Phytoactinopolyspora mesophila: one gene and its partner. The protein of the gene in region 2 interacts with the protein of the main gene of each other region in a pairwise test. Links are inferred from orthologs where the notes say so. Each region holds a gene or a part of one and is shown on either strand. Other genes may lie near its edges.

What was found.
Region 1: the proteins of leuS (region 2) and ligA interact in binary tests that used the Escherichia coli proteins (3 or more experiments, as listed by UniProt). The link is inferred for Phytoactinopolyspora mesophila from one-to-one orthologs.

What each region holds. Positions count from the first base shown.
Region 1 is NZ_WLZY01000006.1:388,865-396,315, forward strand. What follows is about bases 1,986-5,046. They hold ligA (NAD-dependent DNA ligase LigA), read left to right. Parts: upstream 1,986-2,378; coding sequence 2,379-4,715; downstream 4,716-5,046. Other genes in these bases: F7O44_RS18915 (uroporphyrinogen decarboxylase/cobalamine-independent methonine synthase family protein), read left to right, coding at 1,986-2,367; F7O44_RS18925 (CapA family protein), read left to right, coding at 4,792-5,046. Outside these bases: F7O44_RS18905 (alpha/beta hydrolase), read right to left, coding at 1-531; F7O44_RS18910 (TetR/AcrR family transcriptional regulator), read right to left, coding at 610-1,233; more of F7O44_RS18915, read left to right, coding at 1,357-1,985; more of F7O44_RS18925, read left to right, coding at 5,047-5,919; F7O44_RS18930 (RecQ family ATP-dependent DNA helicase), read left to right, coding at 6,011-7,451. UniProt on the Escherichia coli protein: DNA ligase that catalyzes the formation of phosphodiester linkages between 5'-phosphoryl and 3'-hydroxyl groups in double-stranded DNA using NAD as a coenzyme and as the energy source for the reaction.
Region 2 is NZ_WLZY01000002.1:36,692-44,564, forward strand. What follows is about bases 2,730-6,212. They hold leuS (leucine--tRNA ligase), read left to right. Parts: upstream 2,730-3,126; coding sequence 3,127-6,012; downstream 6,013-6,212. Other genes in these bases: F7O44_RS06445 (Uma2 family endonuclease), read left to right, coding at 2,730-2,938; F7O44_RS06455 (DegV family protein), read left to right, coding at 6,022-6,212. Also shown: F7O44_RS06425 (DUF58 domain-containing protein), read right to left, coding at 1-56; F7O44_RS06430 (hypothetical protein), read right to left, coding at 53-565; F7O44_RS06435 (DUF4129 domain-containing protein), read right to left, coding at 562-1,335; F7O44_RS06440 (vitamin K epoxide reductase family protein), read left to right, coding at 1,480-2,268; more of F7O44_RS06445, read left to right, coding at 2,375-2,729; more of F7O44_RS06455, read left to right, coding at 6,213-6,924; F7O44_RS06460 (ComEA family DNA-binding protein), read left to right, coding at 7,129-7,873.

The DNA of each region.
Region 1 (7,451 bases), on a different replicon or contig from region 2:
GTTGGCCTCGGGGGCTATGAACACGACGCGCTTGGCGGGTAGTCCATCGCGAACTGCCAGTGCGGTGGCGGCAGAGCCCATGGAATGCGCGACTATGCCGGCCGGTTCGCCATGCTGGGTGACGACTCCGGTCAGTGCGTCGCTGAAGTCCAGGGCCGTTGCCCGGCCGCGGCCGATCATGCCGGCCGGGGAATCGCCGTGGCTCGGCACATCGAAGGCGATGACACGGCAACCGGCGTTCAGCAATGGCTCGACGAATGCGCCTAGCTGGCCGCGCCAGCCGCCCCAGCCGTGGATCAAATAGATCGTCCTGGCGGCTGAATCGTTGGTGGGGGTCCAGGTTTCGACGGCGATCTCGCGTCCGTCGCCCAGGCGGACGGCGGATCTGGTGCCCGGGAACGGCCGGTTGTCCTGGCGGCGTCCGGATGTGTCGGGCAGCGTGCACCAGAGCCGGAAAGCCCATCGGCCAGCTAGTCGTGGCGCCGTTCGGTCCAGCACCGTGAAGGCTGCCCGCAGTGCCGACAGCCGCATACTAACAGAACGAACGGTCGTGCTTTTCGTGGTCGTGGAGGAGGTCGACATCTGTGGTCCTTTCGCGGTGGTGCCGAGTCAGTCGGAGGCGGAATGAGGTGGGGTGGCTCGATCGGGGGCTCGCGCGGCGTCGAGCAGGGCTTCGAACGCGCGCCGTGCCCGGGGCTGCGCCGCGGTGTCGTCGAGCAGGCGGTGGGCATGGTAGAAGCCGAGCATCACGCCGTTGAGATCGTGCGCGAACTGCTCGGCGTCGGCGTCCTCGCGGAACTGGCCCTCGGTGATGCCGGTGCGAAAGACCTGGGCAATGGTGTCGAGCAGGTCTCGGTGGTCCTGGACCAATTGGTCGCGAACGGGGCCGGGCTGCTCGTCCAGCTCGGTTGCGGCCTTCACGAACAGGCAGCCGCCCGGCATCCGGAACAGCCCGCAGTCGAGCCACCGGTCGAACAGTTCGCGCACGCGGGGCTCGCCTCGGGGCGCCGCGAGGGCGGGGCGGATGACGGAGTCGATGAACTCGGCGCGCGACTCGGCCAGGACGGCCAGCTGCAGAGCCTCCTTCGACTGGAAGTGGGCAAACAGTCCACTCTTGGACATGCCCGTAGATGACGCCAGGTTGCCGATGGTCAACCCGCCGAGGCCAACTTGATAGGCCGTCTGCACACCACGGCGGAGGATGATCCGCCGGGTGTCGGCACCCTTGCTCATAGTGGGGAGAATAGCACGACCGTACGCTTCGTCGCGGCATGTGTAGACCCGGGGATCACGGGCCGAATGCAGGAGTCATGCCGGGGCAGCGGCGAAGAGACGGCTGGTCGTAGTCTCTGGAGCGTGAGCTTCCCCTGGAAACCGGCCGTCGCCACAGGCGTCGGGTCCTTGCCTTACGAAGATCGTGACGAGGCGGCCCGTATCGTGTTCGGCGAGCTGCCGGACTTGCCGCACCTGCCGGAATTGCCGTGGCGTGGGGCGGGTTCGGAGATCGTCGGTCGTACCGCCACACTCCTCGTCGACATCCATGTCGATCTGCAGCCGTCCGGATGGCGGTTGATTGACCGGGCCGGCGCTGACGAACGACGGGCGCGGTCCACGTTGCGGGCCGACCTCGACGCTCTGGAGATTGCCGCCCATGGCTACAGCGGGCCGTTCAAGATCCAGGTGGGCGGGCCGTTGACGCTGGCGGCCACGCTCCAGCGCACGAGGGGCGATCGCGCCGTCAGCGACCATGGCGCGCGTCGGGATCTCGCGGCGTCGTTGGCCGAAGGGCTGGCCGAACATGTCGCCGAGGTCGCCAAACGGGTGCCCGGCGGATCGCTCGTCGTGCAGATCGACGAGCCCAGCCTGCCCGCGGTGCTGGCCGGCGAGATCCCCACGATCAGCGGATGGGGACGGCTGCGCTCGGTGGACCCGAGCGAGGCCGAGACCCTATTGAGCACGGTAATCGGTGCCGTCGGCGCGCCGGTGGTCGTGCACAGCTGTGCGACCAGGGTGCCGGTTTCGCTGCTGCACCGGGCTGGTGCGGTGGCGGTGGCCATCGACGTCAACTTGGTGGAAGGCGAGTACCTGACTGATCTTGCCGAAGCGGTGGATGCTGGTCTTGGCTTGTGGCCGGGCATTGTGCCATCGGCGGCGCCGGAGACACCGCCGGCGGACCGTGAACTTGCGCAACGGATCGTCGGGCTGTGCCGCCGCCTGGATCAGGACCCGGCTCGGATGGCGCCGCGCATCGTCGTCACACCGACATGTGGTCTCGCGGGATCGAGTCCGACCTGGGCGCGCCAGGCCTATCGGCTCGCGCGGACGACGGCCCGCGCCTTCGCGGACATTGTCGGTCTGGAGCAGTAACGTCTGTGGTTGTGAGCACCGAATCTGCTGAGTCCGTGAGCGCCGAGCCCGTTGATCTCGCCGAGGTTCCCGCCGACGTCCGTGAGCGTCACGTCACCCTCGCGGAAGAGATCGAGAACCATCGGCATCGGTACTTCATTGAGGACAGCCCGACCGTCAGCGATGCCGAGTTCGATCTGTTGGTGCGGGAACTGGAACGGATCGAAGACCAGTACCCGGTGCTGCGCACCCCGGATTCGCCGACCCAGAAGGTCGGTGCTCCGGTGGCCGAGCCCGGCGCCATTGCCGAAGGCTCGTGGCCACCTATCGATCATCTGGAACGGATGCTCAGTCTCGACAACGCCTTCACCTTCGACGAGCTCACCGAATGGGCCACGCGCGTCGAGCGTGAGGTCGGCGACGGCGCACGCTATCTCTGCGAACCGAAGATCGACGGGCTGGCGGTCGACATCGTCTATCGCGACGGACGTCTCTCCACGCTCGCCACCCGCGGCGACGGCCGCACCGGCGAGAACGTGACGTTCAACGCCCAGTTCGCCGATGCCATCCCCAAAGAGCTGACCGGCACCTCCGAGTATCCAGTGCCGGAAGTCGTCGAGATCCGCGGCGAGATGGTCTTTCCCACCGAGGCGTTCGAAGCGATCAACGAAGAACGCGGCCGCCTTGGCCTGCCGTTGTTCGCCAACGCGCGCAACTCCGGCGCCGGTGTGCTCCGGCAACGGCTCGACCGTCGGCAGGAGAAGCTCGAGGCGGCCCGTGCGCGCGCCGCGGCGGCCGGCGGAGAAGGACGTTCGCAGGTTGCGCTGGAACGCCTCGAAGAGGAGTTCGATCGTGCCCGGCGCATGCTGTCGTCGCTGATCCTCATCTGCCACGGGTTGGGGCAGCGAAGTGGGTTCGAGGTGGCGTACCAGTCGGAGGCCTACGACGCGCTCAAGGCGTGGGGCCTGCCGGTCAATGATCGCGTGCGAGTCGTGCCGGACTTGGACGCAGTTCAGGATTACATCGGCTATTACGGTGAGCACCGCCACGACGTCGAGTACGAGCTCGACGGTGTGGTCGTCAAGGTCGATCAGGTCCCGTTGCAGCGGCGTCTCGGCTCTACCTCGCGGGCGCCGCGCTGGGCTATCGCCTATAAGTACCCGCCGGAGGAAGTCACCACGAAGCTGCTCGACATCCGGGTCAGCGTCGGGCGCACCGGCCGGGTCACCCCGTACGGCGTGATGCAACCGGTGAAGGTGGCCGGCTCCACGGTCGAGAACGCCACGCTGCACAACGCATCCGAGGTGGAGCGCAAGGGTGTGCTCATCGGTGACACCGTGGTGCTGCGCAAAGCGGGTGATGTCATCCCGGAGATCCTCGGTCCGGTGCGCGATCTTCGTGATGGCACCGAGCAGCCCTTTGTCATGCCCACCGAATGCCCGTCGTGCGGGACGACGCTCGCGCCGGCGAAGGAGGGCGATGTCGATATCCGATGCCCCAACACTCGTTCCTGCCCGGCGCAGCTGGTGGAGCGGCTGTTCTACCTGTCCGGGCGGGGCGGTTTCGACATCGAGGCGATGGGCTGGGAGGCCGCGCAGGCCCTGACCGCTCCGGACACCCCGGATACGCCTCCGGTCACCGACGAAGGTGACCTCTTCTTGCTGCGCGTCGAGGACGTCCGTGACGTGATGATCCGCCGTGAGATACGCCGTAAAGGGGAGTCCACCGGCGAGACCGAGCTGGTGCCGTACTTCTACACAAAGGAAACGCCGGGAAAGCCGTCGGTGCCTACCAAGAACACCGAGCGCCTCTTCCGCCAGCTCGAGGAGGCGAAGGATCAACCGCTCTGGCGGGTCCTTGTCTCGCTGTCCATCCGGCATGTCGGCCCTACCGCGGCTCGTGCACTGGCGACGGCGTTCGGCTCGATGGAAGCGATCCAGAACGCTACCGAGGAGGAGCTGGCGGCCGTCGACGGTGTCGGGCCCACCATCGCGGCGTCGATCACGGAGTGGTTCCAGGTCGAATGGCACCGCGAAGTCGTGCGCAAGTGGCGCGAGGCGGGCGTGCGGATGGAAGACGAACGCGATGAGTCCGTGCCGCGCACGCTGGAGGGGGTGACCATCGTCGTCACCGGCTCGCTGGAAGGTTTCTCCCGTGACGAGGCCAAGGAAGCCATCCTGGTGCGCGGCGGCAAGGCGTCTGGGTCGGTGTCGAAGAAGACCTCGTTCGTCGTCGCCGGTGACAACGCTGGTTCCAAGCACGACAAAGCGTTGCAACTCGGTGTGCCAGTACTTGACGAGGAAGGTTTCCGTGCGCTGCTCGACGGCGGTCCCGACGCCGCGGCGGCCCACGTGCGGCAACCCGAGTAGACGCCACTCAATCACCGCCGCCGGTGTTCATGAGCACCCGCGGCAGGATACTGCGCGAGCGTCCTACCGTGGTGTTGTGGGCGAGCCAGACCTGACCGTGTTTCTCAGCGGCGATGTGATGCTGGGCCGTGGTATCGACCAGATATTGCCCAACGCTGGTGATCCGCGACTGGCCGAGCCTTTCGTGCGCGACGCCCGGGCCTATGTCGACCTCGCCGAGAAGGTGAACGGTCCGATTCCGCGCCCTGCCGAGTTCGAGTGGCCGTGGGGCGAGGCGTTGCCGGTGCTGGTGGAGTTGGGGCCCGATGTGCGCATTGTCAACCTCGAGACGAGCGTCACCACTAGCTCCGAGTTCGATCCCAGCAAGTCCGTGCACTATCGGATGAGCCCGGGCAACGTCGCGAGTCTGGTCGCCGGCAAGCCGGACGTGTGTGCGCTGGCCAACAACCACACGCTGGATTTCGGCCGCTCCGGCCTGGTGGAGACGCTGGAGGTGCTGGCCGCGTCCGGGCTGCACTCGGCCGGGGCCGGGCGCGACGCCCGGGAGGCGAGCAGGCCCGCCGTCGTGCGCACTTCAGGTGGCCGGCGAGTGACAGTCTTCTCGTTCGGCAGCCAGACCAGCGGTATACCAGCCGGTTGGCGCGCCGGCACCGATCACCCGGGCATTGCGATGGGGGAGCTCGACGATGCCAGCGACGTCCCTCGCGAGCGGATCGGAGCGGCCAAGAACTCCGGCGATATCGTCGTCGTCTCCGTGCACTGGGGCGGCAACTGGGGATACGAGATAGAACCAGAGCACATTGAGCTGGCTCATCGGCTGATCGATGCGGGGGCCGACGTGGTGCATGGGCACTCGTCGCACCATCCACGCCCGATCGAGGTCTACCGGGACAGACTCATCCTGTATGGCTGCGGCGACCTGATCAATGACTACGAGGGCATCGCCGGCCGGGACGAATACCGCGACGACCTCCGGCCCCTGTACCTCGCCGCGCTCGATCCGGAAACTGGAGCACTGCGCACGTTACGGATGATCATCATGCAGGCACGCAAGATGCGGCTGGAACACGCCGCTGCCGTGGACACGGCATGGCTCGCCGCGACTCTCGGCGAGCTCAGCGCCGCTCATGGTGTGGACGTACGCGTGATCTCGCTGGAAATGGCGGTAGGCGCGCTTCCTGCGTTGGACGTCGTCACCCGATGAGTCTGGCGTCGCGCACCTGATTGTTCTCATGGTCATGTGCTGTCGGTGCCGTGCGCTACGGTCGCTTGGAACGGCGACGGAATGGAAGAACATGGATCTCAAAGACGAGGCCGAGGCCCTTCTGCGGCGGCTGGTCGGTAACCCCGCCGCGGCGTTCCGCGACGGCCAGTGGGAGGCCGTCCGCGATCTCGTGGATCATCAGCGTCGTGTGCTTGTCGTGCAGCGCACCGGCTGGGGCAAGTCTGCCGTGTACTTCGTCGCTACCGGCCTGCTGCGGGCTCGTGGACGCGGCCCGACGGTGATCGTATCGCCGCTGCTCGCGCTGATGCGAGACCAGATAGCTGCTGCTGAGAAGGCTGGCGTCCGAGCGGTCACCATCAACTCCGCGAACGCCGATCAATGGGGCGAAGTCGCCCAACAGCTTGCCGACGACGCCGTGGACGTTCTACTGGTCAGTCCGGAACGGCTGAACAATCCGCGGTTCCGGGAGGAGCAGCTCCCGGCGCTGGCCAGCGGCGCCGGGCTGGTCGTCGTCGACGAGGCCCATTGCGTGTCGGACTGGGGACACGATTTCCGGCCGGACTACCGGCGCATCCGCGACCTCCTGGATTCTCTGCCGGGCGGTACACCGGTACTGGCCACCACAGCGACGGCCAACGCTCGAGTGGTCACCGACGTCGCCGAGCAGCTCGGTAGTGGCGGGGCAGAGGTGCGGACTGTTCGCGGTTCGCTGGCTCGCGACAGCTTGCGGTTGGGAGTGCTCACGCTGCCGTCGTCCGACGAGCGCCTGGGCTGGCTTCTGGCCCACCTGAATGAGCTGCCGGGCAGCGGGATCATCTACGCGCTCACCGTCTCAGCCGCCGAAGACACCGCGGCGTTGCTGCACGATGCCGGACATCGGGTCCTGGCCTACACCGGCCGGACCGACCCCGCGGACCGGATCGATGCCGAGCGGGCGCTGTTGCACAACGAGGTCAAGGCGCTGGTCGCCACCAGCGCGCTCGGTATGGGCTTCGACAAGCCGGACCTCGGTTTTGTCGTGCACCTGGGCGCGCCCCCATCGCCGGTGGCGTACTACCAGCAGGTGGGCCGGGCAGGCCGGGCCACCGAGCGGGCCGACGTGCTGCTGCTCCCGGGCGCGCAGGACAAGGACATCTGGCACTACTTCGCGACGGTCTCGATGCCGCAGCCCGAACAGGCCGAAGCGGTGATCTCGGCCCTGACCGATGCCGGCCAGCCCATGTCCACGGCGGCCCTGGAGACCGTTGCCGACGTCCGGCGGACCCGCCTGGAACTGTTGCTGAAGGTGCTCGACGTAGACGGCGCGGTACGCCGGGTCCGTGGTGGCTGGGAGGCTACCGGCCGGCCTTGGGTCTATGACGCCGAGCGCTACGCGCGGGTGGCGGCAACGCGCACCGACGAGGCCCAGATGATGCTGACCTATCAGCGTGGTGATCGATGCCGCATGGCGTTCCTGCAGGAGGTGCTCGACGACCCAGCTGCTGCCGAGTGCGGGCGCTGCGATGTCTGTG
Region 2 (7,873 bases):
GCCCGGCTGTATGCCGGGGTGGGGATCCAGTACCGGCGCTTCGACAGCCAGCTCATTCCGGCCCCGCACGCTGATGGGACGGCTTGTTTCGGGCCGCGGTCGCACCGCCGGCGGCGTCCAGCTGCTCGATCGCCCGCACGATCCGCTCGATGGTCGGAAGGTCTGGTTGGAAGCTCTCGGAGCGCAGCACTGTGTGCACATCGTGACCGAGAAGTTCAGGGCCACGGACGTCGTCCCACACCACCCCGAGCCGGTGCATCTTGACCGCGGCCAGCCTCTGTAACCGGTGCTGGAGGCTGGGGTCGGGAATTCGGCCCGACCGAGCCTGCTGCCCGAGCCGGCTCGCCAGCCGTGCCACCTGGCTGGACCCCCCGCTGCGCAGCCGGTTCGCCGTCCTTGGCCAGGGCAGATGCGCTCCCTCTGGCCAGTATCTGGGCGCCCAGACGGCAACGCCAGCGACGACGATGCCCATCAGAACCGGACGCCACCCCTGCACCCCGACCGCGAAGGCGATGAGCCCGACGGCCGCCCCAGCGCCCGGACCGAGGATGTACCAGCGTTTCATGGCGCGTCCACCGTGTCGTGGTCGAGCGGACGCAGCGTCCGCAAGATAGCTGCCAGTGCGGTGCGGGCCGCCTCGACGTCGCGGGCGGACATGTTCGGATCGGCGGCGAAACGCGCACGGTGGTACAAGTCGCGAAGCAACAGGGTCGCCGTCTCATCGGCGTGGTATTGGCGCAGCAGACCGGCGGTGAACTCGCTCGGTGTCTGGGAACGCCGGCGCGGCACACCGGATGCCTCGGCGGCCGCCTCGAGCCCGAGCCATGCCTCGATGACGGCGTCGCTCCCGCTGGCATGCTGCGCATCCAGGGCACTGCTCGCGGTCCGGACGGCTTTGCGGAGCTCGTCGACGTGGTCGGGAAACTCGTCCAGGTGGCCGCCGACGACGTTGCGCCGCTGCCGGGAAAGGAACCCTTTGGGCATCCGCCGGACGATGAAGGCGATGACGGCGGCGAGCACCGCGATCAGCACAGCCAACGCCGCGTTCCACGGGATGTTGATCTCCCGTGGCGTGTAGTCGCTTTCGAGCTCTTCGAGCCACTCAGCGTATGGGTCGTCGGGTTCGGCCGTCGGGGGCGGCAGCGGCACCGGGGTGCTCTGCCCGCCCTGCCATTCCGGCGTGACGACCTCCATCCGGCCCATCCCGGCGATGGCGACGACGAGCAACGCCGCGGCCATGAGGACAGCGATGGCCGGCAACCGGCGCCCGATGCGGTGATCGGTGCCGCGGCTGGTCGCCGCGTCGTCCTTGTGGTCGCGCCCGGGTTGTCCCACAATGACGATACTGGCACATCTGGCTCGGCCGGCGCGTCCTGCCGACGCACGTGGGCACTCGGCGAAGATGAAGTACGTTAGTAGTGCGGTGAGCATGGCTAGGGTGGCCGTGATGAACGCCGCACACAGTGATCAGGTGGAGTGATGACCACACAGATACCAGCCGGCAAACAGCCGCGTGAGGCGACGCTGGCTGAGCCGGACACGGCTCTCGGGCCCGATGCGACGCTCGAGGCATCGGCCACGGTGTCCACCGAGGTTGATGCCGGTGCCGTGGCGGAGGACGAGGCGCTGGACGACGCCGACCTCCTCGATGACGCCGACCTGCTCGACGATGTCGCGCCGGTCGAGCGGCGGGCGTCCGGGCTGGTGATGGGCTGGCTGCTGGTGATCGGTGGTCTGGTCGGGCTGCTCGGCTCCGGTGCGCTCTCGATCGAGCGGGTCCTGGTGGCCGGCGATCCGGACTACGTGCCGTCGTGCAGCTTCAACCCGCTGATCAGCTGCGGTCAAGTCATGGAAAGCTGGCAGGGCTCGTTGTTCGGCTTCCCCAACCCGTTCATCGGTGTCGCGGCTTTTCCGGTGGTGATCACCTTCGGCGTGATGCTGCTGGCTGGTATGCGCCCGCCGCGATGGATGTGGCTCGGGCTCTGGGGCGGCACTGTGCTGGGCGCTGTCTTTGTCACCTGGCTGTTCACCCAGAGTGTGTACGTGATCGGCGCGTTGTGCCCCTATTGCATGGTGGTGTGGCTGGCCACCATCCCCACGTTCGTGTATACGACGGGGTATGTGCTGTCCGAGCGGCATCTGCCGGCGCCGGCCGGTGTACGGCGGGCGATCGTCGGCAATCGCGGCCTGATCACCATGGTGTGGTTGCTCGGCATCGCGATCTTCATCGCGGTGGAGTTCTGGGACCGCTGGGACCTGGTGTTCTGACGACGCGCGACCTCTGACGTGGAACACGCTAATGTTGTGAGACAGGCGATTCCGGTCAGACGATCTCGACCTATCGCGTGGCAACGGCCGGGGCAGGAGGTGGATGATGGCGATCGCACTTGAGGACGTGATCGGTACTGTTCTGAAACCGGAAGAGTATGACGCCCTGCCTGAGAACAGGTTCCGTGAGCTCGTGGATGGAGTAGTCCACATGATGGCGACGCCTTCCGGGCGGCACGAGAAGGTTGCGCACAGGCTCATCAGTGAGCTCGAACGGCGGGTGCCATCGTCTCTTGAAGTTGTTGGTGTGCAGGAGATCTACCTGCAAGATCTGCTGCGGCGTAATCCGGACGTCGTGGTAGTGACCGCGACGGCTTATGGAGACGGCATGCGCAGCAGCTACAGCCCATCAGAGGTAGAGCTGGCCGTCGAGGTTGTCAGTCCAGGCTCTGAGTCGACCGACCGGAAAGTGAAGCCGCGCGAATACGCGGAGGCGCGGATTCCACACTTCTGGCGGGTGGAGATCACTCCGGATGTCGAGGTACATACGTTCCGATTGGGCGATGAGAATTACATCGAGACAGGCGTCTTCACGCCTGGAGATACTGTGAGCGCACCCGGACTCGGCTGGGCGGCAGTGGCGGTGGCCGACCTCGTTCCCCGTCGGTGACGGTGTGCGAGCCGATCGTTTGCGATAACCTAAGAGGCGTGCGAGGTCTGTTGCTCCTTATCGGGCCGCGCTGACGTCAAGTAGCGGGCGCCTTCAGGCGTCGTGTCGGCGCGGCTAGCCCCTCCTGCGGTGAGGGGCTTTTTGACGTCCAGGCCCGAGCACTACATACGACGAGGGAAGCCAATTCGATGACTCAGACGGACCAGAGCACGAGCGAGCAGCCTGCTGAGGCGCCGCACCGGTATACCAGCGAGATGGCCGCCGACATCGAGCAGCGCTGGCAGGACCACTGGGAGACCGAGGGCACCTTCCACACCCCTAACCCAGCGGGTGAGCTGGCCACGCCGGGGTCGGGCGCGGAGCGGAAGAAGAAGTTCTTCCTGATGGACATGTTCCCGTACCCGTCGGGTGCGGGCCTGCACGTCGGGCATCCGCTGGGCTACATCGCCACCGACGTGACCGGACGGTTCCGGCGGATGTGTGGGGACAACGTCCTGCACGCGCTGGCCTACGACGCCTTCGGCCTGCCGGCCGAGCAGTACGCCGTCCAGACCGGGCAGCATCCACGCAAGACCACCGAAGAGAACATCACCAACATGCGCCGCCAGTTGCGCAGACTGGGCCTGGCACACGATCCCCGGCGCTCGTTCGCCACGATCGATCCCGCCTATATGCGGTGGACGCAATGGATCTTCCTGCAGATCTTCAACTCGTGGTACGACGCCGAGGCGGACGGCGGGCGTGGGCGGGCGCGACCCATCAGCGAGCTGATCGCGGAGTTCGAATCCGGCGCGCGGCCCACCCCCGACGGCCGCCCGTGGGCTGAGCTGAACACCGTGGAGCGTCGGCGCGTCGTCGACGATCACCGCCTGGCCTACGTCTCGGAATCGCCGGTCAACTGGTGCCCCGGTCTGGGCACCGTGCTGGCCAACGAGGAGGTCACCGCCGACGGGCGCAGCGAGCGGGGCAACTTCCCGGTCTTCAAGCGCCGGCTGCGGCAGTGGATGATGCGTATCACGGCTTACTCCGACCGGCTGATCGACGACCTGGATCGCATCGATTGGCCGGAGAAGATCAAAATCATGCAGCGCAACTGGATCGGCCGCTCCGAGGGCGCCGCGGTCCGGTTCGCCACGTCCGCGGGGGACCTGGAGGTCTTCACCACCCGTCCGGACACCCTGTTCGGCGCCACGTTCATGGTGCTGGCTCCGGAACACCCGCTGGTCGAGGAGCTGACCACAACGGTGTGGCCGGAGGGCACCAAGCAGGCCTGGACGGGCGGGCACGAGACACCGGGTGCGGCGGTCGCCGAATACCGCCAGCAAGCGGCCGCGAAGACCGAAGTGGAACGGCAGACGGAGGGCCGGGACAAGACCGGCGTTTTCACCGGCTCGTTCGCGACCAACCCGGCTACGGGCCAGCAGATACCGGTCTTCGTCGCCGACTACGTCCTGATGGGGTATGGAACCGGAGCGATCATGGCCGTCCCGGGCCAGGACGAGCGCGACTGGGAGTATGCCGAGCGTTTCGACCTGCCGATCATCCGGACCGTTCAGCCTCCGGAAGGATTCGACGGTGAGGCGTACATCGGTGAAGGACCGGCGATCAACTCCGCCAATGACGAGATCTCGTTGGATGGTCTGAACGTCGCCGAAGCCAAGAGCGCCATCATCGCCTGGCTGGAGTCCAAGGGGCTGGGCACCGGGACCGTCACGTACCGCTTGCGGGACTGGCTGTTCAGTAGGCAGCGTTATTGGGGCGAGCCCTTCCCCGTCGTCTACGACGAGCACGACCTGCCGATCGCCATTCCCGACGAGCAGCTGCCGGTCGAACTGCCGGATGTGCCGGACTACTCGCCGAAGACGTACGCACCGGACGCCGCGGACACCGAGCCGGAGCCGCCACTGGCCCGGGTGCCCGAGTGGGTCGAGGTGGAACTGGACCTGGGCGACGGCCCGAAACGGTATCGCCGCGACACGAACACCATGCCGAACTGGGCCGGCTCCTGCTGGTACCACCTGCGCTACCTGGATCCCACCAACACCGAGCAGGTGGTTGATCCACAGATCGAGCAGTACTGGATGGGGCCGCAGCCTGACCGCGGCGCCAACGACCCCGGCGGCGTCGACCTGTACATCGGCGGCGTCGAGCATGCGGTGCTGCACCTGCTGTACGCGCGCTTCTGGCACAAGGTCCTGTTCGACCTGGGTTATGTCTCCAGCGAAGAGCCGTACTACCGGCTGTTCAACCAGGGCTACATCCAGGCCTACGCCTACACCGACGCGCGGGGCCAGTACGTGCCGGCCGAGGACGTCGTGGAAGTCGAGGCCGAGCCTGTGTCGTCGTACGTCTACAACGGCGAGCCGGTCAACCGCGAGTACGGCAAGATGGGCAAGAGCCTGAAGAACATCGTCACCCCGGACGACATGTACGCCGCTTACGGTGCGGACACGTTCCGGGTGTACGAGATGTCGATGGGGCCGTTGGACGTGTCCAGGCCGTGGGAGACACGCGCCGTCGTCGGCTCCCTGAGGTTCCTGCAGCGGCTGTGGCGCAATGTCATCAGCGAGCAGACCGGTGAGGTCATCGTCGTCGACGGCCCAGCCACCGAAGAAACCCGGCGCGCCGTGCACCGGACTATCCACGCGGTACGCACCGACATGGCGAACTTGCGGTTCAACACCGCCATCTCCCGCCTGATCGAACTGAACAACCATCTGACCAAACTGGAACACGTGCCGCGCGAGGCTGCCGAGGCTCTGGTCCTGATGGTTGCGCCGGTCGCTCCCCACCTGGCCGAAGAGCTGTGGTCCCGGCTGGGCCATACCGGCTCGGTGGCGCATGCGCCGTTCCCACAGGCGGACGAGGCCATGCTGGTCGAAGAGACGGTCACGTGTGTTGTGCAGGTTGCCGGGAAGGTCCGTGACCGGCTGCAGGTGCCGCCGTCGGCAGACGACGCCACCCTGGAGCAGCTGGCGCTGTCCTCCGAGGCGGTAGAGCGGGCGCTGGCCGGTCGCGGGGTGCGAAAGGTGATCGTCCGGGCACCGAAGCTGGTCAACATCGTGCCGGCCTGATCGCGTCCGATGGAGCGTCGCACCGGACAGTCCGGGAGCTCGTCGCCCGGCAGGGTCGCGGTGGTGACCGACTCCACCGCATATCTCGCCCCAGACCTTGCTGCCGAATTCGGCGTGCACGTGGTGCCGCTGCATGTCGTGATCGACGGCGTACCGCGCGTCGAAGGCGCCGGAATCGGTCCGCAGGAGGTGGCCGCGGCGTTGCGCGGGCACGCCAAGGTCAGTACCTCGCGGCCCACCCCGCAGGCGTTACTCGACACCTATCGGCAGGTGGCGGAGCAGGGTGCGGACCACATCGTCTCGGTCCACCTGTCCGGAGGGCTTTCCGGAACGGTCGACGCCGCCAGGCTTGCCGCCGAAGAAGCGACGGTGCCGGTCGAGGTGGTCGACTCGGAGTCGATCGGCATGGGATTGGGATTTGCCGTGCTGGCCGCGGCGGCGGCCGCGCGCCGGGGCTCGTCCAGCCATGACGTCGTAGCGGCCGCGACCGCTACGACGCGGCGTTCGTCGGCGTTCTTCTACGTCGATACTCTCGAGTACCTGCGTCGCGGTGGCCGGATCGGCCCGGCGTCGGCGATGCTCGGCACCGCCCTGGCGATCAAACCGTTGCTGTATCTGGACGGCGGCCTGATCAAGCCGCTGGAGAAGGTCCGCACCGCTGCGAAAGCAGTGGCCAGACTCGAGGACCTAGCGGTGGAGCGGGCCGGGACCGCCGAGGTGAACATCGCCGTTCATCACCTCGACAACGCCGCGCGAGCGGAGGCGCTGGCGAGCCGGCTGTCCGGCCGGTTGACCGCGATCGATGACCTCGTGGTCTCCGAAGTGGGCGCGGTGATCGGTGCGCACACCGGGCCCGGAATGCTGGCCGTCGTGGTCAGCCCCGTGGGCCATCGCCTTCCCTACCCCCGGTGATCGTCAGTGCGTTGTGGCTGCTGCCCAACCACCACAACGCACTGACGATCACCCGCCAGCAGCCACAACGCACTGACGATCACCGAGTCGTGGGGTGCGCCAGGTGAGGGTTGTCCACAGCGGTCGGCCTGGGCGTGACTGAGTTGTCCACAACTCGTCGGTAACCACTGGCTCGGCGCCGTCGCCGCTGCGAAGGTCGCGGCTATGCGCTTGCCACTTTTCAGCCGAGACACCGAAGAGGATCTCGGTGTCGTCGCCCGGCACCGGGTGGCCCGGCTGGCAGCCGACAGCCGGGCGGAGGGCCGCCACGCGAGCAGCCCGACCCGGATGGGCGGGTGGGTGCCGCGGGTGCCGGAACAGGCTGATGAGACGGCGCTCGCGGACACCGATGACGCCCCGCCGGCCGACGCCGGCGACACCGTGCCCGAACCGTCCGGTGACCAGCCAGGGAGCCAGTACGTGCGAGGCCCGGTATCGGGAGCGCTCATCGACCGGCTGCCATTGGCCGTGCGTGGCCTCTGGGAGGCACGCACCGCCGGCACAGGTCGGCCGCGCACAGAGCTCGGGCGCGGACAGATCCTCGTGGTCGCCCTCCTACTGGTGGCTGGGCTCGCCGTGGCGGCGGTGATCTACAGCACCGCGCGTCCTGAGCCGGTGCCGGTGGGTGCCGAGATCGTCGAGACGGGAACCCCGGTTCCAGAGCGTCCGGCTGATCCGGGTGCCCGTCACGACGCCGCGGGACACCTGCCACCGGCCCCGGAGCAGGACACATCGGGCGCCACCGGCATGGAAAGCGAGCACCCGCCGACTGAAGGGTCGGCCGGTGGTGGCCATCCGGACAACGGCATGCTTGTCATCCACGTTGCCGGCGAGGTCGGCCGGCCAGGCGTGGTGACGGTCCCGGCCGGCTCGCGGGTCGCCGACGCGATCGACGCGGCCGGTGGTGCGG